4 regions of the Neptuniibacter marinus genome follow, and region 4 is predicted to be linked to each of the others. Evidence: predicted binding sites of a transcription regulator. Region 4 holds the regulator's gene; each other region holds the start of a gene.
What was found. Region 4 encodes FNR, which switches genes on or off when oxygen is low (the NO sensors DNR and NnrR bind a similar motif). Its sites were predicted from a motif close to TTGATNTANATCAA; they were not measured.
Positions count from the first base shown of each region.

Region 1 (7,998 bases), 190 kb from region 4:
ACGGGACCTTAGATCCAATACATAGACTTCTGGATTACCATCTTTAGATAAGACTATCGCTAATTTATTACCATCTGGTGACCATGCCGGCGCACCATTAAGACCTCTAAATGATTGAACTTTTTCACGTTTACCTGTTGCCAAGTATTGGATATAGATAGCTGGTCGGCCACTTTCAAAAGACACATAGGCGAGTTTCGAGCCATCTCGTGCCCAAGCCGGTGACATTAAAGGCTCACTCTGCTGACGGATAGTCATCGGACGCGCACCATCAGAGTCCGCCATTTTAAGACGGTAACTCACTTTACCTTCACCATATTGTTGAGCGGTAACATAAACAATTCGTGTGGAAAACGCACCGCGAATCCCCGTCAACTTCTGATAGATCATATCCGATATATAGTGTGCTATATCACGTAAATTATCTTGTGTGCCAGATACTCGTTCGGATAACAAACGCTGTTCTTTAAGGACATCATAAAGCTCAAATTCAACTTTTATTTGATTACCTTCAGCAGGTATTTGACGGCCAATGACCAAAAACTCAGTTTTGCTAATTCGCCAATCCCTATAATAGATCTGAGTTTGCTGAGTTGGGAAACTCAACATATTTTTAGGATCCATAATTTTAAACAGGCCGGTTCGACCTAAATCAGCTGAAACAATCTTAGCAATATCTTCTTTTAATGCTGACGCCCCACCCCAAGCAAAAGGTACAACCGCAACAGGGGTTGGCTCATCAATGCCTTGGGTGATCTCAATCGCTAAATCACTCTCAGCACTAGCAACAGAGGAAAGCAGTAACGCACAACTCACAATTAATAGATGAAACACTTTCTTCACGCTTAACTCCCCTTTAAAACTTAATCCCGTAAATCTTCAGGTCTAAACCGAAGAACACGCTTCCTAAAATAACGGTCAAACACAACAGGATCTAACTCCTGTAGCTTTTCAAATACAGTAACACGATCAATCGCTCTCAGTGCATCATTATCAAACCGAGAATCACCACTTGATTTAGTCACATAACGATCATTAACACGGCCTGAGGGTAATAGATGAACAGTCACCTCAACCACCATTCCATTTCTTGCTGTTGGAGAACGTCGCCAATTACGCGTCACCTGACCAACAATATAAGCTTCATAGCGCATGGCGGCTGCGCGTTGTTCTTCTGCCGCAATCGCAGCCTCTTCCTCTTCTAAAGCCCGAATCAAGGCTTCATTTCTAGCCTGCTCTTCTGCAGCTTTACGTGCTTCTTCTGCTTTGCGTTCTGCATCTGCCTTTTTCTTAGCCGCATCAGCTTTAGCTTTTTTTGCTGCGGCTTCTTTAGCTTTCTTCGCTTTTTCTGCGGCTGCTTTCTTTAACTTAGCCTCTTTCGCTTTCTTCTGTTCTGCCTGTTTTTTAGCATCGGCTGCTTTTTTCTTAGCTAACTCTTGTTGGCGTTTTTTATCGGCTGCTTTCTTTTTAGCCGCTTTCTCTTTCGCTAACTGTTTTTTCTTCTCATCTGCTTTACGTTTTTTATCAGCATCCGCCTTACGCTGTAGGTCGGCTTTCTGTTTCGCTTTAGCCTCTGCCGCGGCTTTATTTAGCGCGTTCTTTGTTTTCATATCCACGATCGTAGCTTGAACATGCCGTGGCACTTTACGCGCCGAATCTTCATGATCAAACCAACTCTGTGCCAACAGGGCAACCACAACCCCATGCAGTAAAACAGCAAAAAGAGTGGGAAGCAGGTAACTACTTAAACGCAAAATTTGAACCTACTCTGTCACCAAGCCAACGCTAGGAGCGCCAGCTTGTTGTAGTAAAACCATCAGTTGCACAACCGTATTGTAATCAACACTGCGATCACCACGAACTAATAGCATTTTATCTGGATTGGTCGCCAAAATCTTACTGATTCGATCTTGGACGACCTCTGCGGTAACCGCCTCTTCTGGGTCACCACCAATATCGATAAAGTATTCACCATCAGCATTTACCGTCACAATAACGGGTTCATTATCCTTATCATCTACAGGTTCTGCTGCTGCTTTAGGTAACTCAACATTAACCCCTTGCGTGAGCATTGGCGCAGTAATCATAAAGATAACTAACAACACCATCATTACGTCTATATAGGGCACAACATTAATGTCGGCGTTTAATTTACGCTTTTTCTTATGCCTTCTAATCATCTGACCACACTCCCTGAAAAGAAAAATTAGTGTGATGCATGCATACGACGATGCAAGATAGATGAGAATTCATCCGCAAAGGTTTCATAATTACCTAGCAAGTATTCAACTTGCGCCGAATAACGGTTATATGCAATTACAGCGGGGATAGCAGCAAAAAGACCTATCGCAGTCGCGATCAGCGCTTCTGATATACCTGGAGCAACCGATGCTAACGTTGCTTGATGAACATTAGCTAAACCACGAAAGGAGTTCATAATCCCCCACACAGTACCAAATAGTCCAACATAAGGGCTTGTGGATCCCACGGTCGCAAGGAAAGGTAGATGACGTTCTAATTTATCTTCTTCACGGGCTAAAGCAACACGCATGCTTCGCTCAACGCCGTCCATTACAGAATCTGGATCATACCCCTGCTGCTGTGTTAAGCGGGTGTACTCTTTAATACCTGCACGGAAAATATTTTCAGCACCACAATCAGAATTAGGCTGCTGATTTACCTCACGGAAAAGCTGACCTAAATCCACACCAGACCAAAACCGTTCTTCAAACTTCCTGAGGCTTTTACGTGCTTTGGAAAGCACTGATTGACGCTGAAAGATCATTATCCAAGAAAGCACTGAAGCTAACAAAAGCATTAGCATAACCAGTTGCACAACTAAACTCGCATTTGCAACCAAACTCCAGATCGACATTTTTTCGACCACAGTACTATCCTTCTTATCTATTTAAGCAGTTAAAGAGACCCCAAACCTGCTTTCTGATTACTCAAAAGCAGATAAGTTCAATCTATTTCCCAGCAGAGAAATTTAGGATCAACAATAACAGTCAGAAGAATTAATACAAGAAAAAAACCAGCCTAGAAAGGCTGGTTTAATACAAGAAAAGTGATGAAGGGTTTTGTAAAAAAAATTATGCGCTTTTTTGCAAACCTTGCTCATATAAAGACTGACAACGAATACATCGAGCGGCAGTTGGACAAGCCTTTAAACGACTCAATTCAATCTCCTCACCGCAATCGGTACATAAACCGAACTCCCCTGCATTGATACGACTTAACGCAGATAAGCATTCTGCTATCTCTTCGTTATGCCTAGATAAGGATTCAACTTTCAACATAAAGTCTGCGGTGGCATCCGCATCTTCCCCGGAATCATGAACCTGTAGCGTTTGCACTCCAGTGCTTATCTGCGGCCCCATTTCCTCTGTCACTTCAGTTTGTAACTGCTCTAATAGGTAGAGAAGTTCCTTTTTAAAGGCCGCCACCTCTGATAACGTAAGATTAACCGTCATAACAATACCTGCACTTACTTTATTATAGTAATCGATATGTTAGACCTAAGACCTATAAAGCAGGGTTGACGGAGATCAGTTTCAACATAAAAACATACTTAAAGTAAGGTTTATTGATCTGAATCGGATTAAGTTTATTTAAGAAAACCAGCGATAAGTATTAATCAATACAATAATCCTTAACTTTCATCTGGTCGATCAATCCCAAAATGCTTATAAGCGTAATCAGTAACGACACGCCCTCTAGGAGTTCGCATAATAAATCCTTGCTGGATAAGATAAGGCTCCAAAACATCCTCAATCGTATCTCGTTCTTCACTAATAGCCGCTGCTAAATTCTCAACGCCTACAGGGCCACCAGCGAATTTATCAATCATTGTCATCAACATACGTCGATCCAGATGATCAAAACCATGATGATCGACATTCAGCATATTTAGGGCCCGATCTGCCAGATCATTATTGATTCTACCGTCACCTTTAACCTCAGCGTAATCCCGCGCACGACGTAACAGGCGATTTGCTATACGTGGTGTCCCTCTAGACCTTTTTGCTACTTCCGAGGCGCCCTGCTCATCAATATAAGTACCAGAAAGATTAGCCGAACGGGAAACGATGTTGGTTAGATCTTCGACATTATAAAACTCTAAGCGCTGAACAATACCAAAGCGATCGCGCAGTGGAGATGTGAGCAACCCAGCTCGTGTTGTTGCTCCCACTAAGGTAAAAGGTGGAAGTTCTAATTTAATAGAACGAGCTGCGGGGCCTTCACCAATCATAATATCAAGCTGATAATCTTCCATCGCAGGATAAAGCACCTCCTCCACATTAGGGCTAAGGCGATGAATCTCATCAATAAACAGAACATCATTAGGTTCTAAATTGGTTAATATCGCCGCTAAATCCCCTGCCTTTTCAAGCACTGGACCAGAAGTAGTTTTAATCTCCGACCCCATCTCATTGGCAATAATATTAGCCAATGTAGTTTTACCTAAGCCTGGAGGACCAAAGATAAGCGTGTGATCTAAAGCTTCCTTACGCATCTTCGCAGCCTGAATAAAAATTTCCATCTGCTCACGTACAACAGGCTGCCCCACATAATCTTCAAGGGTTTTAGGGCGAATAGCTCGATCTGTTGCCTCTTCTACAGGATTACTTAGCGGCGAGATAAATCGGTCAGCTTCTATCACTTACAATACTCCTACCCAACCATTGCTCGTAGAGCGTAACGAATAAGCGCTTCACTGCTACTTGTAGCACCTAAAGCTTTTACCGCTTGCGCTACCGATTTAGTCGCTTGAACAGGCTTATAACCTAAAGCGACCAAGGCGCTTTCAGCCTCAGATCGAGAATCAGCAACAGGTTCAAAAGCGGCCATATCTGGGCCATCCGCAGCTGACAGCTGAAATTCGCTTGAGCTTTCAAGGCCCAATGCCTGAATTTTATCTTTCATCTCAACAATCAAACGTTCTGCAGTTTTTTTGCCTACACCGGGTAATTTTACTAACGATGCGGTATCACCATCATTAACACAACGTACAAATTCGGCGGTAGAAATACCCGATAAAATTGTGATTGCAAGTTTGGGCCCTACGCCATTGGCTTTAATCAGCGTTCGAAACAGTGTGCGCTCCTCCCGTTCATAAAAACCATAAAGTAACTGCGCATCTTCACGGGTCACAAAGTGAGTAAACAAAATCAGCTGCGAACCACATTCGGGTAAGCGATAGAAAGTGTTCATTGAGGCTTCAACCTCGTAACCCACTCCATTCACATCAATAACCAATTGTGGAGGGCGCTTCTCTATTAACTCACCTTTTAATCGACCTATCACTGATCCTGTCCCTTTTTCATATCTTCTAACTTATGCCCTGCGACAATAAATTCTGGCAATTTCAAGTTCGCAAAAATGGTAGCCATGCGAACAACAAATACTATCGACATGGCTATAAGTACCAATAACTGCTCTTCTACCACCTCATAAAACGCAATATAGAATATCGCACCGACAATAGAACAAGTCGCATAAAGCTCGCCGTCACGCTGAAGTATTAACGGAATTTGACCTGTGAGAATGTCACGAATCATACCTCCGGCACAACCCGTTATTACCCCCATCATAACAGCGATAATCGGTGAAAATTCTAATGCTAAGGCTTTTTCAGCACCAAGAACTGTAAAGAGCGCTAACCCCATCGCATCAAGTATTAACAATAACCTTCTTGGGTATTGCATATAGCGACACACCACAAAAGCAACAACCGCAGAAATAATCGCTACCCAAAGGTAAGTCGTATCAGCAATCCAAACAACCGGGTGAATATCCAATGTGATATCACGAATAGTTCCGCCACCAATTGAGGTCACAATAGCTAACACTACCACCCCTAAAATATCTAAACGCTTCCCTTGGGCTGCTAAAGCTCCCGCAGTGGCGAAAACCGCAACACCCAGAAGGTCGGCAATATAGATAAAATATTCGTAACTCATGATTAAACTCTTATAAGTAACAATGCTGCCTAAGCAACTAGAAAATTAACGGCGCCAACTCGCATTTCGCGACGACATACTGCCCGATGTCTTAATCAAACTGCTACGTGTATGAGAATGACAAAGCGCAATGGCCAAAGCATCAGCGGCATCCGCTTGAGGCGCGCCTGGCAACTTAAGAATTTGAGTCACCATATGCTGGATCTGTGCCTTGTCAGCTGAACCTTTGCCCACAACAGATTGCTTAACTTTACGCGCTGCGTATTCATAAACAGGAAGGTCTGCATTAGTGCCTGCCACAATAGCCACGCCACGCGCCTGACCTAGTTTTAAAGCGGAGTCAGCATTACGTGCCATAAACACCTGTTCAATGGCCATCTCTTGAGGACAATAACGCTCTATGACCTCAGAAACCCCTGTAAAAACCTGCTGTAGTCGCTCTGGCAGCTCATCACCTTTGATGCGTATACAGCCGCTAGCAACATATTCATTTTTATTGCCAACACTATTAATCACACCGTAACCTGTGATGCGCGACCCTGGATCTATTCCTAATATAAGCATCTGTTTAATACATTCTGATTCAAATTGCGGTTCAAAATCACCAACCCAAAAAAAATACTGTTTATTTATACAGCAAAGAATACAGGAGCTAGCCCATTTTAAAAACCCTGAACCCACTAATATTGAGGAATAAAAAAAGCCGAGAGTATAATCCCGGCCATTAGAAAGAGGAAAGCAAATTATTCGTCCATCGATTCTTCAGGGATAATGGCATTGTGATAAACGTTCTGAGAATCATCAAAATCCTCTAGCGCATCGATCAGCTTTAGTATTTTTCGCCCCGCATCTACATCCAACTCAACCGTTGTTGATGGAATCATCGCAATTTCCGCATGAACCGGCTGCAAGCCTGCATCTTCCAAACCTTGCTTTACATCCATGAACTCATGCCAATCGGTGAACACATCTATAGAGTTATCATCATTAGTAACCACATCTTCAGCACCAGCCTCAAGTGCGGCTTCCATAACAATCTCTTCATCCAGATCGTCCCCAAAGGTGATCTGACCTTTCTTATCAAATAGGTAAGCAACCGAACCACTTGTACCTAAGTTTCCACCAAACTTATTAAAAGCAGCGCGTACTCCAGCAACCGTACGATTAACATTATCTGTCATACACTCAACAAGAATTGCCACACCATTGGCACCATAACCTTCATAGGTTAACTCATCGTAATTATCGCCTTCTGCGCCCCCTGCTCCACGTAGAATCGCTTTATCGATGGTATCGCGCTTCATATTAGCGCCAAGGCTTTTATCAACCGCCGCACGTAAACGAGGGTTGTCATCAGGATTACCGCCGCCCTCTTTTGCAGCAACCACAAGTTCACGAATCAGCTTAGTAAAAACCTTACCACGCTTAGCGTCTTGCGCCGCCTTACGGTGTTTAATATTTGCAAATTTAGAATGACCAGCCATCACCCTCTCCCTATCTACCGTATGTTTTAAAATAATGGTCTATAAATACAAATAAACTGCCCGAAGGCAGTTTATTATTAAGACTAAAAGGCCTCTTTAAGCGCCCTATTACTATAAAACGAAAACTAAGGCGTTTTACGTAATTTAATATTTAATTCACGAAGCTGAACAGCGCTCACTTCACCTGGCGCGTTGGTCATCGGGCAAGATGCACTCTGCGTTTTAGGGAAAGCGATAACTTCACGGATAGACTCCGAACCAGTCATCAGCATAATCAAACGGTCTAAACCAAATGCTAAACCACCATGCGGAGGCGCACCAAACTTTAGGGCCGTTAGTAGGAAGCCAAATTTATCCTCAGCTTCTTCGTCAGAAATACCTAGGATTTCAAGTACTTTGGCTTGCATCTCTTGATCATGGATACGGATAGAACCGCCACCCAGCTCACAACCATTAAGCACCATGTCATACGCACGTGACAGGGCCGCTAGCGGATCAGCTTTAAGCTCTTCTGGTGAGCAGCTTGGTGCCGTAAATGGATGATGAAGCGC
Region 1 covers NZ_OZ245004.1:2,500,171-2,508,168, forward strand. Annotated here, with positions in the region: gene tolB (Tol-Pal system beta propeller repeat protein TolB) at 1-834, opposite strand, end outside; gene tolA (cell envelope integrity protein TolA) at 864-1,754, opposite strand; gene tolR (protein TolR) at 1,764-2,180, opposite strand; gene tolQ (protein TolQ) at 2,207-2,887, opposite strand; gene ACOQOE_RS11885 (TraR/DksA family transcriptional regulator) at 3,093-3,473, opposite strand; gene ruvB (Holliday junction branch migration DNA helicase RuvB) at 3,653-4,663, opposite strand; gene ruvA (Holliday junction branch migration protein RuvA) at 4,675-5,307, opposite strand; gene ACOQOE_RS11900 (trimeric intracellular cation channel family protein) at 5,304-5,963, opposite strand; gene ruvC (crossover junction endodeoxyribonuclease RuvC) at 6,009-6,527, opposite strand; gene ACOQOE_RS11910 (YebC/PmpR family DNA-binding transcriptional regulator) at 6,707-7,447, opposite strand; gene aspS (aspartate--tRNA ligase) at 7,573-7,998, opposite strand, start outside.
Region 1: the regulator FNR is predicted to act here: its motif matches at 3,539-3,552, upstream of ACOQOE_RS11885 (TraR/DksA family transcriptional regulator).

Region 2 (7,998 bases), 200 kb from region 4:
GTCATGATACATGACACCAGACTTAGTAATACCAACAGAAATTTCTTTGTCCTTACAGCCGTATGGGTCAATGCTGTCAGCTGAAGCATCTAATGTTAGTGTGATAAATAATGCTAGGGCTAAAACGATTGGCTGCAAAATGAGACCTCTAAGTCTAAAAATTTCTAGATGATTTTAAGCCAGATTATTCGAAAAAATAGTCAAACGCTATTGATTATTTTGTGTATATTGAGCTAAAAGAGAGTGTAGTCTCGCCGGTTTCTAAGTGGCATAAATGGAATGTTTTGTATGCAATGGAGTTGTTTTCTTATGCCACACGCTAGACCCAAAAAAAATCTCATATCTGTTCAAACGTTGCTTATTGCAGCGAGTTTTGCGCTTGCATTGACGCTCGGTAGTACGGTTTTAGTGCTTGGCTATACTGGTGCGAACAATGGATTAAGGGCCGCTTTGGAGGAGCAGTTTGATACACTCGGTATGATGATCCAAGAACGTGCTCGTCGGCTAGTCGAGCCTGTGCAATCTCAACTGAGCATACTGATTTATGATCAGATTACAGTTGCTTCAGATTTAAGTACACGGCTTTCTAGATTGCCGGTACTAGCCGAAGCGCTTAAAAACAATCCGACCATTCGTAATATCTATGTAGGTTATGTGAATGGTGAGTTTTTTCTTGCTAAAAAAATAGATAATGATGAGCTTAGGTCGTTATTTCAGTTAGATAAAACGACATCATTTCTTGTGCAAAGCATAACTATCGATGTGAACGGTAATCGAGTTGGGGAGTATCGGTTATATGATGAAAACCTTCGTTTACAAGCGGTGAAGGTAAAGTCGGATTATACTTATGACCCTCGTGATCGTTCATGGTTTCAGGCTAGTGAGGGAAAGTCTGGTTCAGTTACGAGTGCGCCCTATGCATTTTTTACGACGGATAAAATTGGCGTGACTATATCGCAGCGTTCCGTGAACGCTTCTGCTGTTGTTGGATTTGATGCGACTATTGGTCAGTTGGCGGCGGAAGTTAAAAGCCTTCAGTTATCATCAGATTCTGAAATTGCTATCACAGAAAGTGATGGTACATTGATTGCTCACCCTGACCTTACTCAAATAGCTAGGCGTGCGGATTCCGGTAAAATTGTGCGTCAGAATATATCTGGCCTTGAATCACCGATTTTAAGTAAAGCTGCTGTAGAAATGGGCCTGTCTGGATCATATAAACATGGTGTTATCGAATCAGAGGGAAGGGAGTGGGTAGTATCTAGCCGGCCTCTAGATTTTGGAATGGGGGCCGAAGCACGTCTCTTGTTGGCTGTACCTGCGGATAATTTATTTGCCTCAACACGACAAATTATTCGAGATCAAAGCATAGTGATTTTGATTATTTTGTGCCTTTCAATTCCTTTTGGCATTTTTATAATTCGCCAAATCACTAAGCCTTTGAGCCAACTCTCTAAGGACGTTCAAAAACTTGCATCTTTCGATTTCACTCAGCCGGTCAGTGTGGGTTCTAGGGTTAGGGAGGCTTCGGAATTAGCCGATACGATTGATCGGTTGCGCGTTACTGTTTCTCGCTTCTTAGAGATCAATCGAACGATTGCGGCAGAAGAAGACTTCAATACACTGCTTGTGAAGCTTTTGGACGAAATAATCGCCACCACCGAGACCCAAGCTGGTGTTCTTTATCTAACTGATAATGAAGAAACTGCGTTAGTTCCATTTGTCTCGCGTATCGACAGTGAGCAAACACTTGACATTAGTATACCTTCGGTGCCGCTTTCGCTAGATGAGGCTTTAGTTGTTCGTGTTGCTGAAAACAAAAATGCAGAGAATGCGAAAGCTTCGAGTGAAGAGCTCGAGCGTATGGGATTGGAAACGTTCGGAACGGTTTTGGATGTTACGCCGTCACACCTATTGGCAGCCCCTCTATTTAATAGAAGTAACGAACTTGTTGGGGTAATACTGCTTTTTGAAGAAACAAATATTGACCCCGCTTTAGTGCGTTTTACTGAGGCTCTTTCGGGGTCGGCTGCTGTTTCAGTTGAAGCGAGACGACTTATTGCGGCCCAGCGTGATCTATTTGAGAGTTTTATTCAGCTTATAGCGGGCGCTATTGATGCGAAAAGTCCTTATACAGGTGGGCATTGTGCAAGGGTACCTGAGCTGACTAAGTTGCTCGCAAAAGCGGCGAATGAGGCAGATGAAGGTCCCTTTAAAGATTTTAATTTGTCTCGTGATAACTGGGAGGCGATTCATGTTGCATCTTGGTTGCATGACTGTGGCAAGATCACAACACCGGAATTCATAGTCGATAAGGCAACAAAACTCGAAACCCTCTACGATAGAATTCATGAGATTCGCATGCGTGTAGAGGTGATGAAGCGCGAAGCAGAGATTCGTTTCTTGCGCAGTGCTCTTAGTGCAGCCGGTGTTACCTGTGATGATATGGCATTGCATGAAGAGCTTTCCCAGCTTGATGATGACTTCGCCTTTATCGCTAAGCTTAATCAAGGGGGGGAGTATTTAGACGAGAGCAAGCAAGATCGTATGAATACTATCGCTCAAAAAACTTGGACTCGAACGCTGGATGATCGCATTGGTATATCCCATGAGGAGCTAGAAAGGAAAAATAAGATTGTTGCCCCTAAACTACCAGTAAAAGAGCCTTTACTCGCTGATAGGCTTGAGCATATTTTTGAGAGGCCAGAATCGGAAAAACTTCCAGAAGGCAATCCTTGGGGCTTTAAAATGGATGTTCCTGAACTTCTCTATAACCGTGGTGAGATACATAATCTGTCAATACAACGGGGAACACTAACACCAGAAGACCGTTATAAAATTAATGAACATATTGTTCAGACCATAAAAATGCTTGATAACCTCCCGTTCCCTAAACATTTACGCATGGTTCCCGAGCTTGCTGGTGGGCATCATGAGAAGATGGACGGTACAGGGTACCCTAAACGTTTAATGAGAGAAGAGATGTCTCCTGTCGCTCGAATGATGGCTGTTGCTGATATATTTGAAGCGCTGACTGCGATTGATCGACCCTATAAAAAAGGAAAAATGCTCTCTGAATCCATTAAAATTCTGTCTTTTATGGTAGATAACCAACATATTGATCCTGATATCTTTCGCTTATTTTTAGAGTCAAAGGCCTATCTGGTTTATGCGCAAGAATACATGAGCCCTGATCAGATTGATGAGGTTCAGATTTCGGATTACCTTCCCTAAAGAGATCCTAGCTTAACGTTTTTATGCCTATTCCCTGAATGCCATTTTTATCTTGGTATAGCTTAGTACGCGTATTATTTGTGCCTTTTTTATCTGGCTTATTTGGTTAGAAAGAAATCAATGTGTCTATGAAGGTGCACCAGTTCATCGTTAAACTTTAAGGGCCGTCAAGAAGTGCAAAGGTAGTGTAAAGCTATGCTAAGTCGAGTTTTTTGTTAATTTTTCCGCGTAGTATGGTTATTAACTTAATTGGTTTAGATAGGTAACGCGATGAAATTAACTATCCTATTACCCCTTGTTATGAGTTTGATTGTGCTGCCAACGACGGGTGCCGCTCAAGGAAAAGACTCACAGTATAAAGATGCACACTATAAAGAGACTAAATCTATAGAAGGTCAAAATAAAAAGAATCAGAATAAACAATCTAAGGGCAAGGAAACGAAAAAGAGCCCGGGTCATCATAAGAGTGATCCGGTTAAAGTTGTATCGCACAAGACAACTGTATATCGCCAGCATAGCGTTCCGCAGCGGAAGGTTTATAAAACCGGTGCGGTTGTTCATAAAGCACCAGCGAAGGGAATATCCATTAATTTTGGAGGTGTGTCATTTGTCTTTAATGACGGGTTCTATTATCGCTATGGTCATCAAGGCTATACGGTTGTTCGTCCACCGTTGGGTTTAAAAATTCGTTATCTACCCAATGGACATGAAAAGGTCATAGTAAAGGGGCGCTCCTATTATGCTGCTCAAGGCATTTACTATGTGTTTGATAATGGCTATTACCGTGTAGTTGAAGCACCGAGTGGCACGATTATCCGTAGTACTACCCGGAGTAGCAACTTTCAGTTGGGTAACAGTTATAGCGCTTTGCCCCAAGGCGCAGCGTCGGTCACCATCAATGGACAGCAGTATTTTCAATATAGAGATATTTACTTTTTGCCTCAGCTATCAGGTCAGGGGATTCATTACCTAGCTGTGAGGCTGAATTAGGTAAGGTTTTGGAAAAAGGGCACGTCTAAGGTAGGCGTGCCAAACGCTTGTTGATGAATTTTGGTTTTAAATTACCGCTCTGCTGCAATTTCGGCAGAATGATCTTCAACACTCATTTGCCCCTATAAGGGATAATTTAGTTAGAACTAAAGAACGCCGCCGGATTAAATTTGTTCAATATCTTCTTTTCTAAGTTCTGTTTTACCTTATTTATAGGTAGGGAAGCTGGTTGGGGCGGTAGGTAATTTTTTAATACCTGTAGTGGGTTTGCTTGATCTAATTCTTTTTCAGTCAGAGATTGGGTAATAAGCTGCTTTATCGGGGTAATATTATTTGCCAAACGAAGGGTCGCTTTACGTGCTATTTTTGCTGCCAAAGTGTCGTTTGTGAATAGGCCTACCACTAAGTTTGTGCCGTGGTAGAGGATACGAGTAGTGCGCATCATCTCTGATTCGTAGTTGGCTAACAGTGTTTCACTAGCAATCTCTTCTCCATCGGCCACAGCTTGTGCTATTAATTTAGTTAAGGTTGCTTGTCCTTTAAGTCCAAGATTAAAACCGTGAGCTGTGACGGGGTGCATACCTACAGCGGCATCACCGATTAAGGCGAAGCGACATCCTACAAATTGATTAGCGTGTACAGCAACTAATGGATAGATATGACGTATACCGGTCAGTTGCATCCCACCAAGTAAGCCATTTAGCTGGTGTTCTATCGTCTGGTTAAAGTCAGTTTCTTTCATTTCAGTATAGTGCTGTGCTTCACGGCTATTAACAGTAACTACAATGGATGAGCGGTTACCGTTCATCGGTAGAATTGCGGTTGTGCGACCATAATGAAAGCATTCAAATGCAGTTTGCTGGTGTGACTTTTTATGTTCCATTCGGCAGACGATTGCGCTTCTTGAAAAGTCCTTCATGGTTGCAGATAACCCCATTTTACGGCGCATCTCAGAAAAACGCGTATCCGCAGCAATAATTAGCTTAGCTTTTAGTTCCTTGCCATTGCTGAGAATTGCTGTGCCGTTGTATTCATCTGTTGTCACTGTTTCCACAAGGGTTTCAGTTAAAACGTCTATCTGAGGGTGAGATATGAGTTCTGCGTAGTAAGCTTTACGGATCTGGTGGTTGGGGACTAGGTAGCCTAAGGCTTCTAAATCTTGAATATAGTTATCAAAATTTAAGCTGTAGCTTGATTCACCATCAAACACTTTGGCTGCTTTGATAGGTGAGATCGACTCCGCGGGTAGTCTTTGCCATGCGCCACAAGCTTTCATGATCTCCACGGATTGATGGGTGAGTGCTATTTCTCGGCCATCTTCGGGAGGTTCTGCCAGCGTTGTTTCTGATGATCGTTCTACGATAGCGATATTAAGCGGCAGGTCTGCTAAGGAACGAGCAAAACTCAGCCCTGCAGGGCCGGCACCAATTATTAAGACATCGTAGATTTCACTCATAACAACCACCTCTTAGTTGAAAAAAGCTACTTTACTCCGTCATTTAGTTTTAAGCTTGGATGTAAATCAAATAAAGCGGCCTCAATCTCGGTTCGAATATTTAGTAAAAGATATAAATTGGAAGGTAGGTATGACAAAGAAACACACCGATGATGCAGTTGAAGAGATTGAACGTATTACTTTAGGTCATTATGAAACGAATGCAGAAGCGTTTTGGCAGGGAACACGTGATCATGATGTTAGTCAAAATATTGAGGCGTTTTTAAAAGCGCTTCCGCAGCGTGAAGGATTAGACCTTTTGGACTTAGGCTGTGGACCCGGTCGCGATCTTCATTATTTTAAAAGGCTTGGTCATCGAGCAGTTGGTTTAGATGGTAGTCAGACTTTTTGTAAGATGGCGCAGGAGCATAGTGGTTGCGATGTTTTGAATCAAAGTTTTGCTGAGTTGGATTTAGGCGAGCAATGTTTTGATGGTATTTACGCAAATGCTTCCCTGTTTCATGTACCTAGTCAGTTATTACCGAGTGTTTTAAGTGCCTGCCATCGAGCGCTTAGAGAGGGTGGTATTTTGTTTAGTTCTAATCCTCGAGGGAATGATGAGGGTTGGAATGGTCAGCGATATGGCCATTATATGGAGTTTGATGTGAGTCAACGTTTCTGGAATGACGCTGGGTTTGAGGTGCTATATCATTATTACCGCCCAGAAGGAATGCCGCGCCAACAGCAATCTTGGTTGGCTATAGTGAGTGCAAAGAGAAATTGAGTCGATCTGTTTTTTAATTTGTAGTTTATAATTAAAGCGTTATAAAAGTGTATAGCTCCTATATATAAGGGGTTGTTGAAAACTGAGCGGTGTAGAGATGCGTAAAATTATCATTCTTGATGATGAGAAGATGATGCTCAAAAGCTTAGAGCGTCGTATTAAATTAGAAAATTTGGACTATGAGCCGCACTGTTTTAGTTCGATTAAAGCGGCTTTGGCCGAATTGGAAAAAGGTGATTGTTATGCTTTTATCACCGATGTGAAAATGCCACTTTTGACTGGTGATCAGGTGGTTAATTACATCAGTCAGAAATTTCCAGAGCAACCCTGTATCGTGATCACTGGGCAAGCAGAAAGGCGTGAGATTAAGAATATTCTTGATGCTGGGAATGTTAAAGAGATTCTCTGGAAACCGATTGATTTTGAAAAATTGGTGACTGCTTTAGATAATATTGCGGTGTCGGAGTAATCCTTTCATTTTATCGGTATGTAGATTTTTAACGTATCTACTATTTAGGTTGTTTATGTCCCATACTTTGACACAGCATTCCCCGTTAAAGATTGCCGCGGTCGTTTTGGCTGGAGGGCAGGGGAGTCGAATGGGAGATCAAGATAAAGGCTTAGTGCTCTACGATGGGAAGCCTATGGTTTGCTGGACATTGGATTGTTTAAAGCCTTTGTTAGAAACCGTGGTTATTAGTTGTAACCGTAATTTTGATCAGTATGAGTCTTATGGCTGTACCTTGGTAAAAGATCAGATTCATGGTTATCAAGGGCCTCTAGCAGGCATTCATGCGGCAATGCGTCAACTGGATGCTTATACCCATTTAATGGTGTTACCTTGTGATACACCTCTATTGGATAAAAACGTTATTGAACGTTTATTACTGGCTACCAAAGAGCATCGGGATAAGATTGTGGTGTTAAAAACGGGCGATCAACCGCAGTTTCTTCATGCGGTTATACCTATGAGATTTGGCACTGAATTAACCCATTGGCTTTCCAGCGGTGAGCGAGCTGTTTATAAATGGTATAAGCAGTTTCCTATGTATTTTGTGGAAGTGGATGCAAAGTCCTCTGCATTAAAAAATATTAATACATCACAAGACCTAGCCTAGTTTTTTGATCGGTAGTGATTGGCTCAGAGGTTTTTCTTAGCCGAATACAGAAAGGAGCGGTTACGTCGCTAGATATATGGGCTTAGAGTTATCCCTCCTTTAAAGGTTATCGCCCATGATTTCATCTGACCTTCCTGTCGATGCGCTTCTAAGTATCGTGAAGGGCAATGTGAAATGACTGATGAGCAGGTTGATCTGATCTCTCTGGCGGCTAATGGAATTCTGTCTGATCAAGTCTGAGCTACTACAGATCAGGAGGTATCGCAACGCCTCCGTTATGAATCTAGTTCATCTAATCTTTGATCTTTACGTCGCGCCAATTCGAAGCCTGACGCGCTTTTTAATATTAAAATCTATTTATGCGGTCAAAGTTTAGATATTTGACGTGCTTCAATTAAAGGACTCGCATGTGAATACACATTTCAGTCTGAAATTAT
Region 2 covers NZ_OZ245004.1:2,893,456-2,901,453, reverse strand. Annotated here, with positions in the region: gene ACOQOE_RS13660 (substrate-binding periplasmic protein) at 1-138, opposite strand, end outside; gene ACOQOE_RS13655 (HD domain-containing phosphohydrolase) at 310-3,234, shown strand; gene ACOQOE_RS13650 (DUF6515 family protein) at 3,505-4,224, shown strand; gene ubiM (5-demethoxyubiquinol-8 5-hydroxylase UbiM) at 4,361-5,680, opposite strand; gene ACOQOE_RS13640 (class I SAM-dependent methyltransferase) at 5,811-6,443, shown strand; gene ACOQOE_RS13635 (response regulator) at 6,541-6,912, shown strand; gene mobA (molybdenum cofactor guanylyltransferase MobA) at 6,968-7,561, shown strand.
Region 2: the regulator FNR is predicted to act here: its motif matches at 5,737-5,750, upstream of ubiM (5-demethoxyubiquinol-8 5-hydroxylase UbiM).

Region 3 (7,998 bases), 990 kb from region 4:
TGATAATGATCCCGAAAAACTAGAAGTATTAACGCATTATATTGCGAGTTTGACTAAATAGTCGGATTAATGCTGAGGGGGTTCTGGCGTAGTAAAGGCTGCAATTAAGCAGCCTTCCTATCAATTAAGAGGCGCCGCTGTTCTCTAATATAATGCTTTCTCATCTTTAATCACGTCGATTAACACCTCAAGAAAAAGGCGATCGGCCTCGCTGTGCTCTACAGGTATTTTAATATTGGTAGTAGATGATAGTTCATCAGCAATAACTGTGGCGGCATTTTCATCATTTAGGTGCTCTCGAGCTATTTTTAGAGCTGTTTCACAAATTTCTGGTTCAACAAGTACTTTTCGTATGAACGACATCAGTTCATTAATAACGCGTTCTTTATTTTTAATCTCAGCAATACTCATAGGGATCTCCTGTACACGTATAGTTGGAGCGAATTGGATTTTAGCGCTCCGCCTCTGAGTTTTATATAGCAAAACTATAACGCGATCTTGCTAATCTGGGTAGTAGATTACTACAAACAAGCACAGTGCTTCAGTTTTCATTCCTTTGGGTTGAAAAAATCAACCTGTATGGGCTACAATTACCGCCTCGAATTTTGAGACCTTGAGTGTGTAGGTAACCCCGAAACTCAGGGAGACAGCTTTCTGTGAGCCGTTTCTCAAAGGTCTGTCGGTTGGGAGATCCCTAACACCGGCACACACCCGAACGTGAACCTTCGGCTCTACCCCTGGAATGGTTCAGAGTGAGATCGCTAGAGAGTCAAAAAATATTGTCTGGTACAGGCACGTTCAACGTTACAGAAACAAAAACTGTTAATTTCGTCAGTAACGAGACACTGACGTCGTTAGAGGGTGAATAAAGTGGAATTACTTTCAGGCGCAGAAATGGTTGTTCGCGCACTTCGTGATGAAGGCGTTAAATTTATCTACGGATATCCTGGCGGTGCATTACTGCACATTTACGATGCAATCTTTACTCAGGATGACGTCGAACACATTTTGGTCCGCCATGAGCAAGCTGCCACTCATATGGCAGATGCGTATGCACGTGCAACCGGTAAAGCGGGCGTTGCACTTGTAACTTCAGGTCCAGGGGCGACCAATGCCGTAACCGGTATTGCGACCGCTTATATGGACTCAATCCCAATGATTGTTATTACAGGTCAGGTTATGTCACACCTGATCGGTGAAGATGCTTTCCAAGAAACCGATATGATCGGTGTCTCTCGTCCTATCGTGAAACACAGCTTCAGTGTTCAACGTCCGGAAGATATCCCAGAGATTATTAAGAAAGCATTTCATATTGCTGAGAGTGGCCGTCCAGGCCCTGTTGTTGTCGATATCCCTAAAGATATGACAACACCCACAGATCGTTATGAGTATGAATATCCTAAGAGCGTGAAAATGCGTTCTTACAATCCTATCTCTAAAGGACATAGCGGCCAAATTAAAAAAGCTGTGGATATGTTACTGGCGGCTAAACGCCCCGTTATTTATTCTGGTGGCGGTGTCATTATGGGTGATGCGAGTGATGAACTGATCGCACTCGCTAAAGAGTTAGGTTGTCCGGTTACAAATACACTGATGGGCTTAGGTGGTTTCCCAGGCACGGACCCTCAGTTTATTGGTATGTTGGGTATGCATGGTAGCTATGAAGCTAATATGGCAATGCATCACAGCGACATGATTTTAGCAGTAGGCGCGCGCTTTGATGACCGTGTAACTAATGGTACTGATAAGTTCTGCCCGACAGCAAAAATTGTACATATTGATATTGACCCTGCATCGATCTCGAAAACGATCAAAGCTGATGTGCCAATCGTAGGGCCTGCCCAAGCGGTCTTAAAAGAGATGTTAGAGCAACTGCAAGCGGCGAAGACTAAGCCATCTGCTGAAAGCCTGAAAACGTGGTGGGAGCAGATTGAAGAGTGGCGTGGTCGTCATGGCGGTCGTTATAAAACAGATGACTCCAAGCAGATGAAGCCTCAGCAGGTTATCGAAATGCTAAGCAAAGTCACTAATGGTGATGCTTATGTTTGTTCTGATGTAGGTCAGCATCAAATGTTTGCTGCTCAGTATTATAAGTTTAATAAACCTAACCGTTGGATTAACTCCGGTGGTTTAGGAACTATGGGCTTTGGTTTACCTGCTGCAATGGGCGTTAAGCTTAATTTCCCTGAAGAGGAAGTTGTGTGCGTAACGGGTGAAGGTAGTATCCAGATGAATATTCAGGAACTATCTACCATTAGCCAATATGGTATTCCAGTTAAGGTTATCTGCTTGAATAACCAGTCATTAGGCATGGTGCGTCAGTGGCAGGATATGAATTATGAGTCTCGTCACTCGCAATCTTATATGCAGTCGTTACCTGATTTCGTCAAACTGGTTGAATCTTACGGTCACGTAGGCATTAAGGTTGAGCGTTATGAGGATCTTGAAGGCGCTATGCGTGAAGCATTCGCTATGAAAGATCGTATGGTATTCATGGATATCGCAGTAGATCCGTTTGAGCACGTTTACCCTATGCAGGTACCGCGTGGTTCTATGCGTGACATGTGGCTAAGCAAAACGGAGAGAACATAATCATGCGTCATATTATTTCTGTATTGATGGAAAACGAACCGGGTGCATTATCCCGTGTAGTTGGATTGTTCTCTCAGCGCAACTTCAATATTGAGTCGTTAACCGTTGCGCCGACCGAAGATGAAACATTGTCTCGTTTGACGGTAACAACGATTGGCGATGATCGTGTGGTTGAGCAGATCACTAAACAGCTAAATAAGCTGATCGATATAGTAAAGGTTGTTGACCTGACTGAAGGTGATCATCTTGAACGTGAGTTGATGATGATTAAGATGAAGGCTAACAATGGTACTGTTCGCGCTGAGATTAAGCGTACGACAGACATCTTCCGTGGCACTATTATCGATGTGACGCCAAATACCTTTACCGTACAGCTGGTGGGAGCAAGTAGTAAGCTGGATGCTTTTATCGAAGCTTTAGGGACGTCCAATATTATGGAAGTCGTACGTTCTGGTGTATCGGGTATTGCCCGTGGTGAGAAAGTTCTGAGCGTATAAATTCAGACAAAGGTTAGAATCAAGCGGCATTCTGGTAACGGGATGCCGCTTTTTTTATGCCGCAACGATGTGTTTTAGTAGCGCTTTTAGTCTAGAGATCTTTATTTATTATTGGAGAGGAGGCTGGTAACTGACCGAATGTTAGGCAATGAGGAGTTGTTTAAGCTCGGATATTTTCTCGCGAGATATATCTAAATCAACTTTAATTGTTGTATCGGCAGCGCGTCTTCGTATCGTGTGATGTTTATCACAGGCAGGTTTGCGGCGCTCAGGACCTGAATAATTGACGCGCTGTTGTTGCACAAACCAGTCTTCTGCATGGTTCAGCGTAGGGAAGTAGGGGCTAGTTCTACCCGCACTTTTATCATACCAATAATAAACAAATTGATAGTTACGAAAATCTTTAATGAGTTTTGGCATCGTTTTCTACAACAGTCAGAGCAAAATATGACTCGTATTCTATTGTTAGAAAGCTGAACAGTAGCTGATAATTATTGGCTGTTTTAGAAAAATATTAATAAAACAGCCTATGGGTAAGTTGTGCAAAGATTTGGGGCGTTATTCGTTATTATTTAACAGATGCTCATAACGTTTATCTGTGAGTGTTTTCATAAATGCTACTAGCGCATCTACGCGTTGATCATCAAGTGCTGGCCCTGTTTCTAACTCTTTAATTGATAAGTTTTGCGGTACTTCAGGTGTAGCCCAAACCTGCCCTGTTTCGGGATTGATTTGGCGTTTACTACTGCGGCTGTTGTATTTATCGTAAAACAGAACAACAGTGCGTAAATTTTGAAAAACACCGTTGTGCATATAAGGGGCTGTTACCGCGATATTACGCAGTGTCGGGACTTTAAATTTACCTGCTTGTTTAGGATCATCAACCTGTGGATGATTGAGTAAGCCTGTATCTGCTGTATCAATAGGAACACCATTTTTCTTGCGTCCCTCAATATTGGTTGGAATGCCAATATTATGATATTCGTAGTTAGTGAATGTCTCTTGCGGGTGACGTTGAGATTTATTCAGCTGATGGCATAGATTGCAGTTGGTGAATTGTTGGGAGAAAAATAGCGTGCGGCCTAATTCCTCCTGCTCTGTCATCTTATATTCGCCTTTTAAATAGCGGTCATATTTTGAATCAAATGGTGCGAATAATTCAGTACGCTCGAAATGGGCGATGCTGTCGGCCATCGCTGCATAACTGTTTTCCGCATTGGTGAAAATATTATCGCCATAAAGTGATTTAAATGCAGAGAGATAAAACGGATTTTCCTGCAAATGTTTAGCTATTACTCTTTTGTTGGGCATGCCCATCTCTATAGGATTCGTAGGTGGTCCTCCCGCTTGGCCTGCTAAGTTGTTTTCGCGGCCATCATGGAACTGTCCACCAATATATTTTCCTTCCTTATTGAATGTGAAATCTGGGCTAAACATTGCGTAGGCGGCTGTAGGGGCGTTGCGATCACCGAGTGAATGACCATCATCACCTAGTGAGTAAGCACCTTGAACACCATTGTCTCTAGGGTCTGTAAAGGCTCGGTCAGGAGCGTGGCAAGTTGCACAAGATTGAGTGCGGTTAAAAGATAGATTGGGGTCAAAAAACAACTGCTGCCCTAGCTGTTCTTTAATTGGGGTATGTCGGGTATCATCTGTATTATTGGCATTACTGTATGTTGCAAGCAGTAATAGCAAGAAAAGCAAGGTATTGTGGCGAGTGTGTATATGCATGTGAAATATATTCGATAATATGAATGTAATTGATAACCGTTATCAATAATACCTTTTTTTGAGATTTTATTATATTGATACCCATCAAATATTATAGATTCAGAACATCAATACGGTGTTTATCTTGGTATTTTTTAACAAAGCTGAAATGGGCTTAAAGGGTTAGGTGGAAGTTCGTGAAGTTTAAACAGCGTATGCTTGTGGTTGTTAGTCTGCTTATTATTGTCGGGTTCATGTTGACGGCTAGCGTCAGTTTTTATCTTTCTCGGCAAGCGGCCTTAAATTCGCTAGTTGAGCATGAGATGCCGTTAACAAGCGATAATATTTATGCTGAAGTACAGCGGGATTTAATTAAGCCGAGAACCGTTTCCTCGTTTATGGGGAATGATACTTTTCTAGAAGATTGGATTTTAGGTGGTGAAAAAGATGTTGCGGCTATTACTCGTTATTTAAATGAGATTAAACAAAAGTACGGTGCTTTTACTGCTTTTATGGTATCTGATTTAACCCGTAATTATTATTATGCTGGTGGGCTCCTTAAACAGGTTTCGGAGAATAATTCTCGAGATGATTGGTATTTCCATCTGCGCCAACTACCTGGCGATAGTGAATTAAATCTAGACCCTGATTTAGCGAACGGGGATGAATTAACTATATTTATCAATTTTAAGATTCGTACCTCTGATGGTACCTTCCTCGGTGCTACTGGGCTAGGACTCAATTTAGCGAGTATCACTCAGGTTTTTTCTGACTATCGTGCTCGTTATGGAAATAACGTTTTTCTTGTAACACCGGGGGGGAATCTCCTATTACAGGAGCGCTCAGGGGAGGCGGCGAAAAGTCTTTATCAAAAGGTGGGTGTTAAATCTGTTGTGGAGCAGGTTTTGTCTCAGCCTGAAGGACGTTTCTCCTATAAAAAAGATGGGAAGACCTATCTTCTAAATACTCGTCATATAGAGGAGTTAGATCTAATTCTCTGTGTGGAAGCGGAAGAGGGACAGGTTGATGACGCACTTTTTCCTCCATTGTTCATTACCTTATTTGTCTGTTTTATTGTGACGGGTGTTGTTCTCGCACTGCTCTTAAAAGCGATCAATCATTATCAGCGGGAGTTGGAGAGTGTTGCTTGGCAAGATCCATTAACAGGTCTGTTAAATAGACGAGCTTTGGCCGAGCGTTATGAGCGAATTAAAAGTATTCACCTACGTAATGGCAAGCCGCTTTCTTTGTTGATGATCGATATTGACCATTTTAAAGCCATTAATGATAGGGGAGGGCATGCTTTAGGGGATCAGGTTTTACTGCTCATTGCTGAATTACTGCGTGACAACCAAAGGCCTTCCGATTGTATAGGGCGTTGGGGAGGTGAAGAGTTTATTCTTTTACTACCCGAAACGGATCTACAGCAAGCGGCGCATATTGCTGAGCGTATTCGCGCTAAACTTGAGAGCCATCAGTTAATCTTTAGGTTGTGCCAGCAGGAAGTAACATTAAGTATTGGTATTGCTGAGCAACAAGGTCTATTTGACTTAGATGCTCATGTGTTAGCTGCTGATACGGCCCTGTATAAGGCAAAGCAGGATGGTCGAAATTGCGTACGTTTGGCTGAGTAGTTGGTTGGGATAGGCTATTTACGATAAATTGTTTCGATTAGATGCCAGCCAAATTTAGTTTTTATCGGTCCATGAACAATATGCAGCGGCTTTTTGAAGACCACATCATCAAAAGGTTTCACCATCTGGCCGCGACGGAATTCGCCAAGATCACCAAAACGTTTGGCGGAAGGGCAAAAAGAGTGCTTTTTAGCTAACTTCCCAAAATCAGCCCCTCGCTTTAATTGCTTTTTTATTGCTTCCGCTTGATCTTGTGTTTTTACCAATATATGCCGTGCGCAGGCGCGATTAGCCATGACTCTACCCCTCAAAATGTATCTTTTTATTTTACTGCAAAAGGCTGTTAATTGCAGAAGGATTCTATGAGCGTGAAGACTGCGCTTGCAGTACTGATAGTGTTGCGGTGAGTGTTTCGCTAATAGGGGCGTTAATTTTCAAGTTGAGTAACGGGTCGGCGCGAGTAACGCCTAGATTAAGTGCGGCGATAGGTTTGTTCCATTCTGCGGCTTTTTTGCAGAACCTGAAACCAGAATAAACCATGAGTGAGCTTCCAATAGTGAGCAAAGCATCAGCTTGTTCCAGTGCATCCAGTGCGCTAAAGACTGTTTCTTTAGGTACATTATCGCCAAAGTAAACAACGTCAGGTTTTAAAATGCCCCCACATTCAGCGCAGTCAGGCACTTTAAAGTGTTTAAACTGATCGGTTTCTAAGTCGGCATCGCCATCAGGTTTTGCTTTTGCCTCAAATATCTCAAATTGAGGGTTTTCCTGCGCGCTGATTTCATGGATATAGGTTCGATTGTAGCGCTGCGAACATTGCATACACTTTACTTTGTCGGAACGCCCATGCAGGTCGATAACCTGATGGCTTCCTGCTTTTTGGTGTAAGCGGTCGACATTTTGTGTAATCAGCAAATGGATATGGCCCATTTTCTCTAGCTTAGATAGGGCTAAGTGGGCGGGACTGGGTTGTGCATCGCGAATCATTGGCCAGCCGAGTAAACTCCGTGCCCAATAACGCTGACGGGCATAATGGCTGTTCATAAACTCCTGGTGTTGTACGGGAGCTGAGTGCTGCCAGTTACCCTGTTTATCTCTGTAGGCGGGGATTCCCGAGTCCGTGCTTACACCCGCGCCCGTCAGGACGACTAAACGTGGGTGCTGGTTAATAAACTCGGCGAGTTGCTCTGCGTAGGTTGAGATATTCATCAAAATTGACTCGTAAACGGTATCTGTAGTCTACCTTATACGAAAAAACCGCGCTCTTGGTTTAGAGAGCGCGGTTTTATGTGTCATTCAGTCGCTATGAGTAAAACTAATTATGCACCAAATTTTGCTTTGGCTTCGATGCGGCGACGGTGCAGAACCGGTTCTGTATAACCGTTTGGTTGCTTGCAGCCTTCGATCACAAGTTCGCAGGCAGCGGCAAAAGCAATGCTGTCGTCAAAATTAGCAGCCATAGGGCGGTATAGTGGATCGTTTTCGTTCTGGCGATCAACAACGGCAGCCATGCGTTTCATGGTTTCCATTACTTGCTCTTCAGAGCAGATACCATGACGTAACCA
Region 3 covers NZ_OZ245004.1:3,677,563-3,685,560, reverse strand. Annotated here, with positions in the region: gene ACOQOE_RS17465 (response regulator) at 1-61, shown strand, start outside; gene ACOQOE_RS17460 (hypothetical protein) at 145-411, opposite strand; gene ACOQOE_RS17455 (acetolactate synthase 3 large subunit) at 871-2,592, shown strand; gene ilvN (acetolactate synthase small subunit) at 2,595-3,089, shown strand; gene ACOQOE_RS17445 (hypothetical protein) at 3,231-3,509, opposite strand; gene ACOQOE_RS17440 (cytochrome-c peroxidase) at 3,648-4,820, opposite strand; gene ACOQOE_RS17435 (sensor domain-containing diguanylate cyclase) at 4,997-6,433, shown strand; gene ACOQOE_RS17430 (peptidylprolyl isomerase) at 6,448-6,729, opposite strand; gene ACOQOE_RS17425 (NAD-dependent protein deacetylase) at 6,794-7,642, opposite strand; gene ACOQOE_RS17420 (malate synthase G) at 7,753-7,998, opposite strand, start outside.
Region 3: the regulator FNR is predicted to act here: its motif matches at 4,895-4,908, upstream of ACOQOE_RS17440 (cytochrome-c peroxidase).

Region 4 (7,998 bases):
AGCATTAATTATGCCACAAATGTTAACTTTATGATTTTTAATGACTAAATTTTTATTATTCTTATTTTTTGTACCATTATGGTGATATCTGCTTCGTAGTGATTTTTTTAGTGCATATTTTTGTTTGATAACAATTAGAGTAAGAGGGGCAGATGGGTGCGCCCTCTTTAGTTTATTCAGGAAGGAATATTTCGTTGCGGATTATCGCAAGTATTGTACGAATAAAAAGTGTGCTGATGACTACTGAAGATAAGGTAAGTAATACAATAATCATATATTGAAAAAATGGAGATGGATTGTGCTGATGCATCACCATTGTTGCTATTGTTAAAGCTGCAAGAGGGAATGAGTAAGCCCACCAAGACATATAAAAGTTTATTTTACTAAATTTGGGTAGTTGAGTGATGAGTAACAATAATAAGAACATAGCGGAATAAAATAAGATACGCGCGAAATTGTCTATATCACCGTTTAATTTCACATATGAAATGAAGCCTACCGCTGGTGGAGCGATCAATATAAATAGAGTGGGAAGAAGTTTTTGTGGTAATGGGTCATGAAAAAACATGCGGTTAAAAATTAATGCTTTTAAAATAATCCAGTAGATAATCCCTATAGAAAAGCAGAACCAGCTCAATTCAATAAATCCATGCTCTACACCGGCAATAGGAACCAAAATATTACCAACCACCGGAATAAACCATGCTGGAGTTGAATGTTCTATCTTGAATTTTGGATGGTGTATCCATTGGTTTAAAGTATGTAGCGTGAAGCTCAGATGTATTACAGTACCGGCTCCCCATAAATAGAAGGAGAGTTCTTTAGATACATGTAGCGTCGCAATACTCATTAAAATAAGGCTAATCGAAAATGCTGGGAAGAAGCTTGTTTTAATAGGGTGCTGAAACTCCTCTAGTACCGCGTCTGGGTAGTTCTTAGCTTTAAAGGTATAAGTGATAACAATAAGCAATAATGCTAATGCACTTACGACCAGAAGTGTTTGGGCGACGGCCTCTGTAACACCCAAAACGGTGACAGCTTTATCCCAAGCTAGCGTCAATCCTGTTAGCCCCATAACGATAGAGAAGAATGCGGCGGGAAAAAATTTCAGTTTGGGTAAGGTTTGTTCTGAAGTATCTTGCATGTCTCTAATTACTCGAACATTAGAATATACTAATATTGTAAGTGTTTTTAAGTAATAAAGCCAAGTTTTATATTCAACCCTTCCCAGCCGAATTAACCGCTGGGAAGACGGAGTTAAGGTCTTTTCGCTTCACCACCAAAGGCTTTTATAATCGCAGGAAAGAGTTTTGCAAACTCTAAGCCCATTTGAACCATATCAGCATCAAATTGAGCGACTTCATCCTCAGCGGCCTCATCTGACATTTTGTCTTGTAATTGGTCACTGAGTTTAAGGCGTTTGATTGAGAGATCATCTTGTAGCAGAATTTTCAGATGTTCATCCCATTCAAGAGCAAGTTTAACGACTCGTTTACCTGCTTCAAGGTGGGCAATAAACTCTTCATCTTCCAGTTGCTGACCTTTAATGCGAATAACACCGCCTTCAAGTACATTATCGCGCAACTCGCATTCATCCAACACTTCAAAACCTTCAGGTATGCTCGTATCACTTTCTAGCCAAGTGGACATAACAGCTGAGGGTGATTGTTGCACATCAGGAAGAACTATAGGCAGACTACCTAGTGTTCCACGTAGGTGACTTAGTAGCTCTTCAGCACGTTTGTGGCTAGAAGAATCAACAGCGATCCAGCCTAAGCTAGGAAGTATAATTGCACTTGTTTGTTGAAACTTGCTGAAAGCGCGGGGTAGGAGATCAAGCACCACTTCATCTTTCAGTTGGTCTTTCTCTTTTTTGTAAACTTTACGTGCTTGGTCGCGTTCAATAACAGCAACTTTTTCACCGACGGCCTCTTTGATAACCGCGCTGGGTAGAATTTTTTCCTCTTTTCGTGCGGCAATCATAAACATGCCGTGGACTTGATGAGCAAAAACATCGTCTAGTAGGTGGCAAGGAGAAACCCAGCCATAGCGGCTCAATTCTTGGCTTTTACAAGGCGTAAATGTTTGTTCCAGTAGCTTTTCTTGTAACTGTTCCTGTGTGTATTCAAAGGGTTCAGTTAAACGATAAAAGATGACATTCTTAAACCACATAGCAGCTCCTGATAGGAAAAAGGCAGTGCATAGTAGCAAGAAATGTTGTGGATGGAAGAGGAAATTATAGGTTTATGACGAAATTAATTATCTTAATAGGGTACTCAGGGATTTATTTTTTTAAAAGCTATGTTAAGGGCTTTATCGACATAGTATCCGTAGAGGTCTAGGGTGTTGATACCGACCATCTCTTCTGCAATTTCCTCACCTTTATTGTTTAGAAAAAGTAGTGTCGGGGTTGCCCATGCATTGTAGCGTTGAGCAAATGTATTAGCACCTACCTGCTGCCCGTTAAAATCTTTAATACTTCCGCCTGTGTTAATTTCAAGCTCGCTAAAGAACGTAGTGCTCTCATAACGTCCACTTAAAAGCATTGGATGGATGATCTCTTCGGTAATAAGAAGACAGTAGTGACAATTAGGTTGCGATACTAAGAGCATCACAACTTTTTCTTGGCCTGATGAATTTCTACCCGTCTCTATATAGGCTTGTTGTAAGTCTTTTGTTTTAGGTATCTCTACAGCCCAGAGAGCTTGGCTGGTTATTAAACAAAAGGTTGCTAGTAATCTAAACATGTAAATTTCGGCGTGTATTCCAGGTCGCGGCTGAGTGTTTATAGTTGTTCGATGAATTCTAAACTATGTTCGGTAACTTCATCCATATAAAGGTCTCGAAAGAAGTGGTCAGCCCCCTCAATTTGAACATTTTGTACCACATCGTTGTTTAATGCTTCCATTTTTTCAAATAGACCGTTGACGATTGTATCTTCACTGCCACTAAAGACCAGTGTTGGTAGTGTCGTTTTAGATAAAAGCGCTGGGGTATCAAAGCGAGGGTTGGCTTGGTAGTAGTTTACAAAACTTGCAGCTGCTACTTGTGTATCTTCACAGTAGATAAAATCTGTATGGATAAGCATGTCATTTGGCGTTAATTGCATTGCTTTTTCTAGCTGAGCTTGCAGTGGGTGTTGGTAGCGTTTGGTGTAACTCGCTGTTTCATCTTGTTCTGACCAAGTTTGCGGAGCAATTAAAATTTGTCCTTTTATAGCGGGGTCTGAGTGTGTATCCGCATACCAAGCTGTTTGATTTCCTCCTCGTGAGTGGGCGGCTAATATTATTGCTTGGCTGCCTTGTGCTTTAAGCCAGTCTACCCAAGCAGCTATTTCATGAATTGCATCGGTATGCTTATGGGTGTGGGGCGTTTTACAGTCGTACATACCATGCCGATTATCAAGACCTAAACTTAAATTGATAGCTAGGCTACTCATGCCTTCATCAGCCAGTAGCTCTTGCCATGTGGCAATGATCTCCATGCCATTGTGGGCGAGTGTGCCGTGGGTGATGAGAAGTATATTGTTAAAACCGTTCTCTTCTGTCAGGTACAGGTTGGCATTTAAGTCGAGATGCTTATATTTTAGTGTGATCTCTTCTGCATATAGGTTGCTGGAGTTAAGAAGGCTGCTAGCAAGGAATAGGGCGATAATAATACGGAGCATAGAAATACCTAAACAGCTTGTTCATCAATTAAGTTATAATGATATTCTTAAAAGAAATATGCAAGCCGTTTCAGTGTTCTATTAGAGGTCACTTGTAGTGTTTAAAGGCCTTCGTAGGCTAGAAGCGTATGTACTGGGACGCCGGCATCTTGGATTTTACTGGAACCTTGAAGGTCGGGTAGGTCAATAAGTGCAGCGGCTTCTGATACTGATGCTCCCAATTTTTTGATAATGCTGCAGGCCGCAAGTATTGTTCCGCCTGTAGCGATTAAATCGTCAAAAACTAAAACTTTGTCTCCAGAAGTAACTGCATCAACCTGCATTTCAACTGTCGCTGTGCCATATTCCAGCTTATATTCTTGTTCGATTGTTTGGCCTGGAAGCTTCCCTTTTTTACGGACGAGAACTAAGGGAATATTTAGATGGTAGGAGATAATAGAGCCGATCAAAAAGCCTCTGGCATCAATGCAGGCGATATGAGTAATATCACTATCAACATAACGCTGAATAAAAGCGTCAGAGATCATGCGTAATGCTTTTGGATCTTTAAACAGGGGGGTTATGTCACGGAACTGTACGCCAGGTTCAGGCCAGTCAGGGATGGTTCGAATAACTGACTTCACATAACATTCGTCGTATGACATTAAAAACTCCTTGGAAACAGCTTGTTGATTTGGCTCAATGCATTTTAGGGGAGGTAAAGCTCTAATGAACCCGTTGGGTTACACATTGAGATGGCTACTTTTTGTGCGACTGACGAGCACCGGTAGTCAATATGCCGGTGCTCTTTTGTTTTATATATTATATGACTCAGCAGTGACCATTTTTACCACATTGCGCACTTACTGGTTCAGCGGTATCGCTTTCTATAACCTCTCCAGATAATCTGTAGAGTTGTTCTATATCTTCTATATGAACTTCTTTGCCTTCAACGCGCAGTAAATTGGCTTTCTGGAAACGTGTGAAAATACGGCTGACAGTTTCGACGGCTAAGCCTAAGTAATTACCAATCTCATTACGCGACATGGACAGGCGGAAGCTAGTTTCAGAATAGCCGCGAGCTTTAAAGCGTTGCGAAATTTTTACCAAAAATGTTGCTACACGCTCTTCTGCATTTTTCTTTGATAAAAGAAGCATCATTTGTTGTTCTTCGCGAATCTCTTTGCTCATAGTGCGTAAGAGTTGGCGGCGTAGTTCCGGTAGTTGCCCCGACAGATCATCGAGGCGTTCAAATGGAATTTCGCAAACGGTTGTTGTCTCTAGTACTTTTGCCGAGACAGGGTATTCGTTGCTATCAAATCCGCTCATGCCAACCAATTCGCCTGGAAAATAGAACCCAGTGATCTGTTCCTCACCTTCATTTGTGATGGTGTAGGTTTTGACGGTTCCTGCTCGAATCGCATACACGTCAGTGAACTCAGAACCTTGGTTAAATAGGTGATCACCTTTTTTTAATGGTCGACTTTTATCGATAATTCTATCTAACCGTTCCATCTCTGTCATATTAAGCGAAACGGGGAGACATAATGAGCTAAGACTACAAGTGTTACAGCTAACCTGCTGCAAACTACGCAGCTTCCCTTCGTTTGTCTTGTTATCACTCATAATACATTCCTGTTGTCGTTATAATCGAGTGGCTACATTTTGATTATGTAATATTTCTGTAAATACGGGAAGTTAAATAATCCGTGAGAATCGCTGTGAGCTAATGTCTTTTGGTATATAAGCATCAAAAGCCATACATATTCTACGAATTAGTAACCGACCGGCGGGTGATACGGTAATGCGTTTTGTGTCCATTTGAATGAGACCATCGGAGGTAAAAGCGCTTAGCTCTTGTTGGGCATCAGCAAAGTACTGATCGAATTGGATACCGAAGCGCTGCTCTATTGGTGCTTTTTCTAATTCGAAATGGCAAATAAGATGAGTGATGACATGGCGGCGTATAATGTCATCTGGGGTTAAGCTTACGCCGCGTTTAATTGCATGCTTTTCGCTTTCTACTGCATCTGTATAAGCTTGCATCTCATGCTGGTTTTGATAGTACACAGAACCAATTTGACTAATGGCAGATACACCCATGGCAACGAGGTCACATTCAGAATGTGTTGTGTAGCCTTGGAAATTTCTGTGTAGTTTTCCCGTGTTTTGCGCAATAGCTAATTCATCATCAGGTTTAGCAAAGTGATCCATGCCTATATAGACATAGCCAGCTGCTAATAGTTTGCTAATGGTAGATTCGAGAATCGCAAGTTTTGTTTCAGGACTTGGTAAAGTGGATTCATCAATATGACGCTGTGGCCTAAAACGATCGGGCAAATGAGCATAATTAAATACAGAGAGCCGATCTGGGTTCATCTCAATAACAGTATCTAATGTCTCGTTAAAGCCATCAAATGTTTGATAGGGTAGGCCATAAATAAGATCAAGGTTAAGTGAGCGGAAGCCTTGGCGGCGAGCTTCTTCTAAAATGGCAGAGGTTTGTTCAACCGATTGCACACGGTTAACAGCTTCTTGCACCTTAGGGTCTATATCTTGTAAGCCTAAGCTAATGCGATTAAAACCGATCTCTCTTAATACTTGGATTGTTTCTTCAGTGGCTTCTCTTGGATCTATCTCAATAGAGTAATCGCCGGAGTCATCATCTAGTAGATTAAAATTAGCCCGCATCTGCTGCATTAACTCTCTCATCTGCTCATGGCTAATGAAAGTAGGCGTACCGCCGCCCCAGTGAAGCTGAGTGACCTGACGGTCATTATTATACCATTTGGAAAGCTGAGCCATCTCTTTATACAGGGTATCCAAATAGGGCTGTGCTTTCTTACGATTTCGTGTAATGACCTTATTGCAGGCACAGTAGTAGCAAACGTGCGCACAAAATGGAATGTGTACATAGAGAGAGAGTGGCGCATTTAAGTCGGCAGAGTTTTGTCCCGTTGTCACCAAATCCGAGGAAGATAGTTCAGGATCGAACTGAACGGCTGTCGGGTAAGATGTATAGCGTGGACCCGAAAGGTCATATCGCTTGATTAGATCTAAGTCCCATTTTATCAGGTTGCTATCCACGAATTTTTCCCTCGTTATCTCAAATGCTGCCATCACTGACAGTAAATAATCTATTAGTAACTAAGCTTGGTTTAACTCTATGGCTAATTCAGTATGCCTTGCCAAGGGATCGTGTAGAGTCCCATCAGTATAATCAGGCTACCAGAGAGGTGTTTTGTTAGTTTTCGTTGTAAAACTGTTTTTACTTGCTGTGCTAAAACACCAGTTAAAAGCATAGTGGGCAGGGTGCCTAATCCAAAAGCGATCATTAATTGTGCGCTTAAGGTCCAGTCCGCAGCGGCGGATGCCCATATGAGTGTGCTATAAACGAGACCGCAAGGTAGCCAGCCCCAAAGTACGCCGAGCATGAGTGCTTGGCGTAATGTTTTAACGGGTAAAAAGTGGCGTGCAAAAGGGCTGATTTTTTTCCAGAGATAGGAGCCAAAATGCTCAACCTTGGTCAGACCTTGCCACCATTGTGCTATATAAAGTCCCATGCTGACTAACATTAAACCTGCAAATATTCGTAATGCGAGTTGTATGCTTGGATTTTCAATTAACCAACTTACACTGCCGAGTAATGCCCCCGCTATAGCGTAGCTGGTAATTCGCCCGCTGTTGTAACCCAGTAATAAGCCAAAGCCTTTCATACCATTTGGGCTGCTAAGGGAAACTGTTGTCGCAATACCACCGCACATACCAAGGCAATGTGTACCGCCGAGTAAACCTAGCAAAAATGCGGTTGGTAGTGAGAGTGCTTCAGTCATCCTTATCCTTAGGGGAAGGTTTTTTTACTTTGGCGTCATCGGGAATCAGTGCTTCGTCATCGTCATATAAAATGCTATGAGCGGGGCTGTCCAAATCATCATACTGACCATTATTAACGCTCCAAAAGAAAGCCCAAACGGCACAGCTCGCTAAGATGATAGCGATTGGAATAAGGAGAAAAATAATGTCCATGGGAATCAATAACCCTTAATTTTTAAAGGAGTAATTCTACCTGATTTTGTTGTTAGGGGTTAGTCTTCAACGTTTCAGATTGATGTTTGATTGGGCCTGATTTTCTTTTCTTTAAGCGGTTCAAACGCATTGCATTACTGACAACAACCAGCGAGCTTGCAGACATTCCTAGTGCCGCCATATAAGGAGCAATAAAGCCAAAGGCTGCAAGAGGAAGCGCCATAAGGTTATAGAAAAGAGACCAAAATAAATTTTGTTTGATGATCCGTTTAGTTTTTCGAGCGAGTAAAATACCGTCTACTAAGCGAAGTAGGTCGTGACTGATT
Region 4 covers NZ_OZ245004.1:2,689,734-2,697,731, reverse strand. Annotated here, with positions in the region: gene ACOQOE_RS12755 (SLAC1 anion channel family protein) at 173-1,144, opposite strand; gene rdgC (recombination-associated protein RdgC) at 1,258-2,172, opposite strand; gene ACOQOE_RS12745 (thioredoxin family protein) at 2,277-2,747, opposite strand; gene ACOQOE_RS12740 (alpha/beta hydrolase) at 2,786-3,667, opposite strand; gene ACOQOE_RS12735 (adenine phosphoribosyltransferase) at 3,769-4,311, opposite strand; gene fnr (fumarate/nitrate reduction transcriptional regulator Fnr) at 4,478-5,272, opposite strand; gene hemN (oxygen-independent coproporphyrinogen III oxidase) at 5,345-6,733, opposite strand; gene ACOQOE_RS12720 (sulfite exporter TauE/SafE family protein) at 6,817-7,479, opposite strand; gene ccoS (cbb3-type cytochrome oxidase assembly protein CcoS) at 7,472-7,672, opposite strand; gene ACOQOE_RS12710 (heavy metal translocating P-type ATPase) at 7,725-7,998, opposite strand, start outside.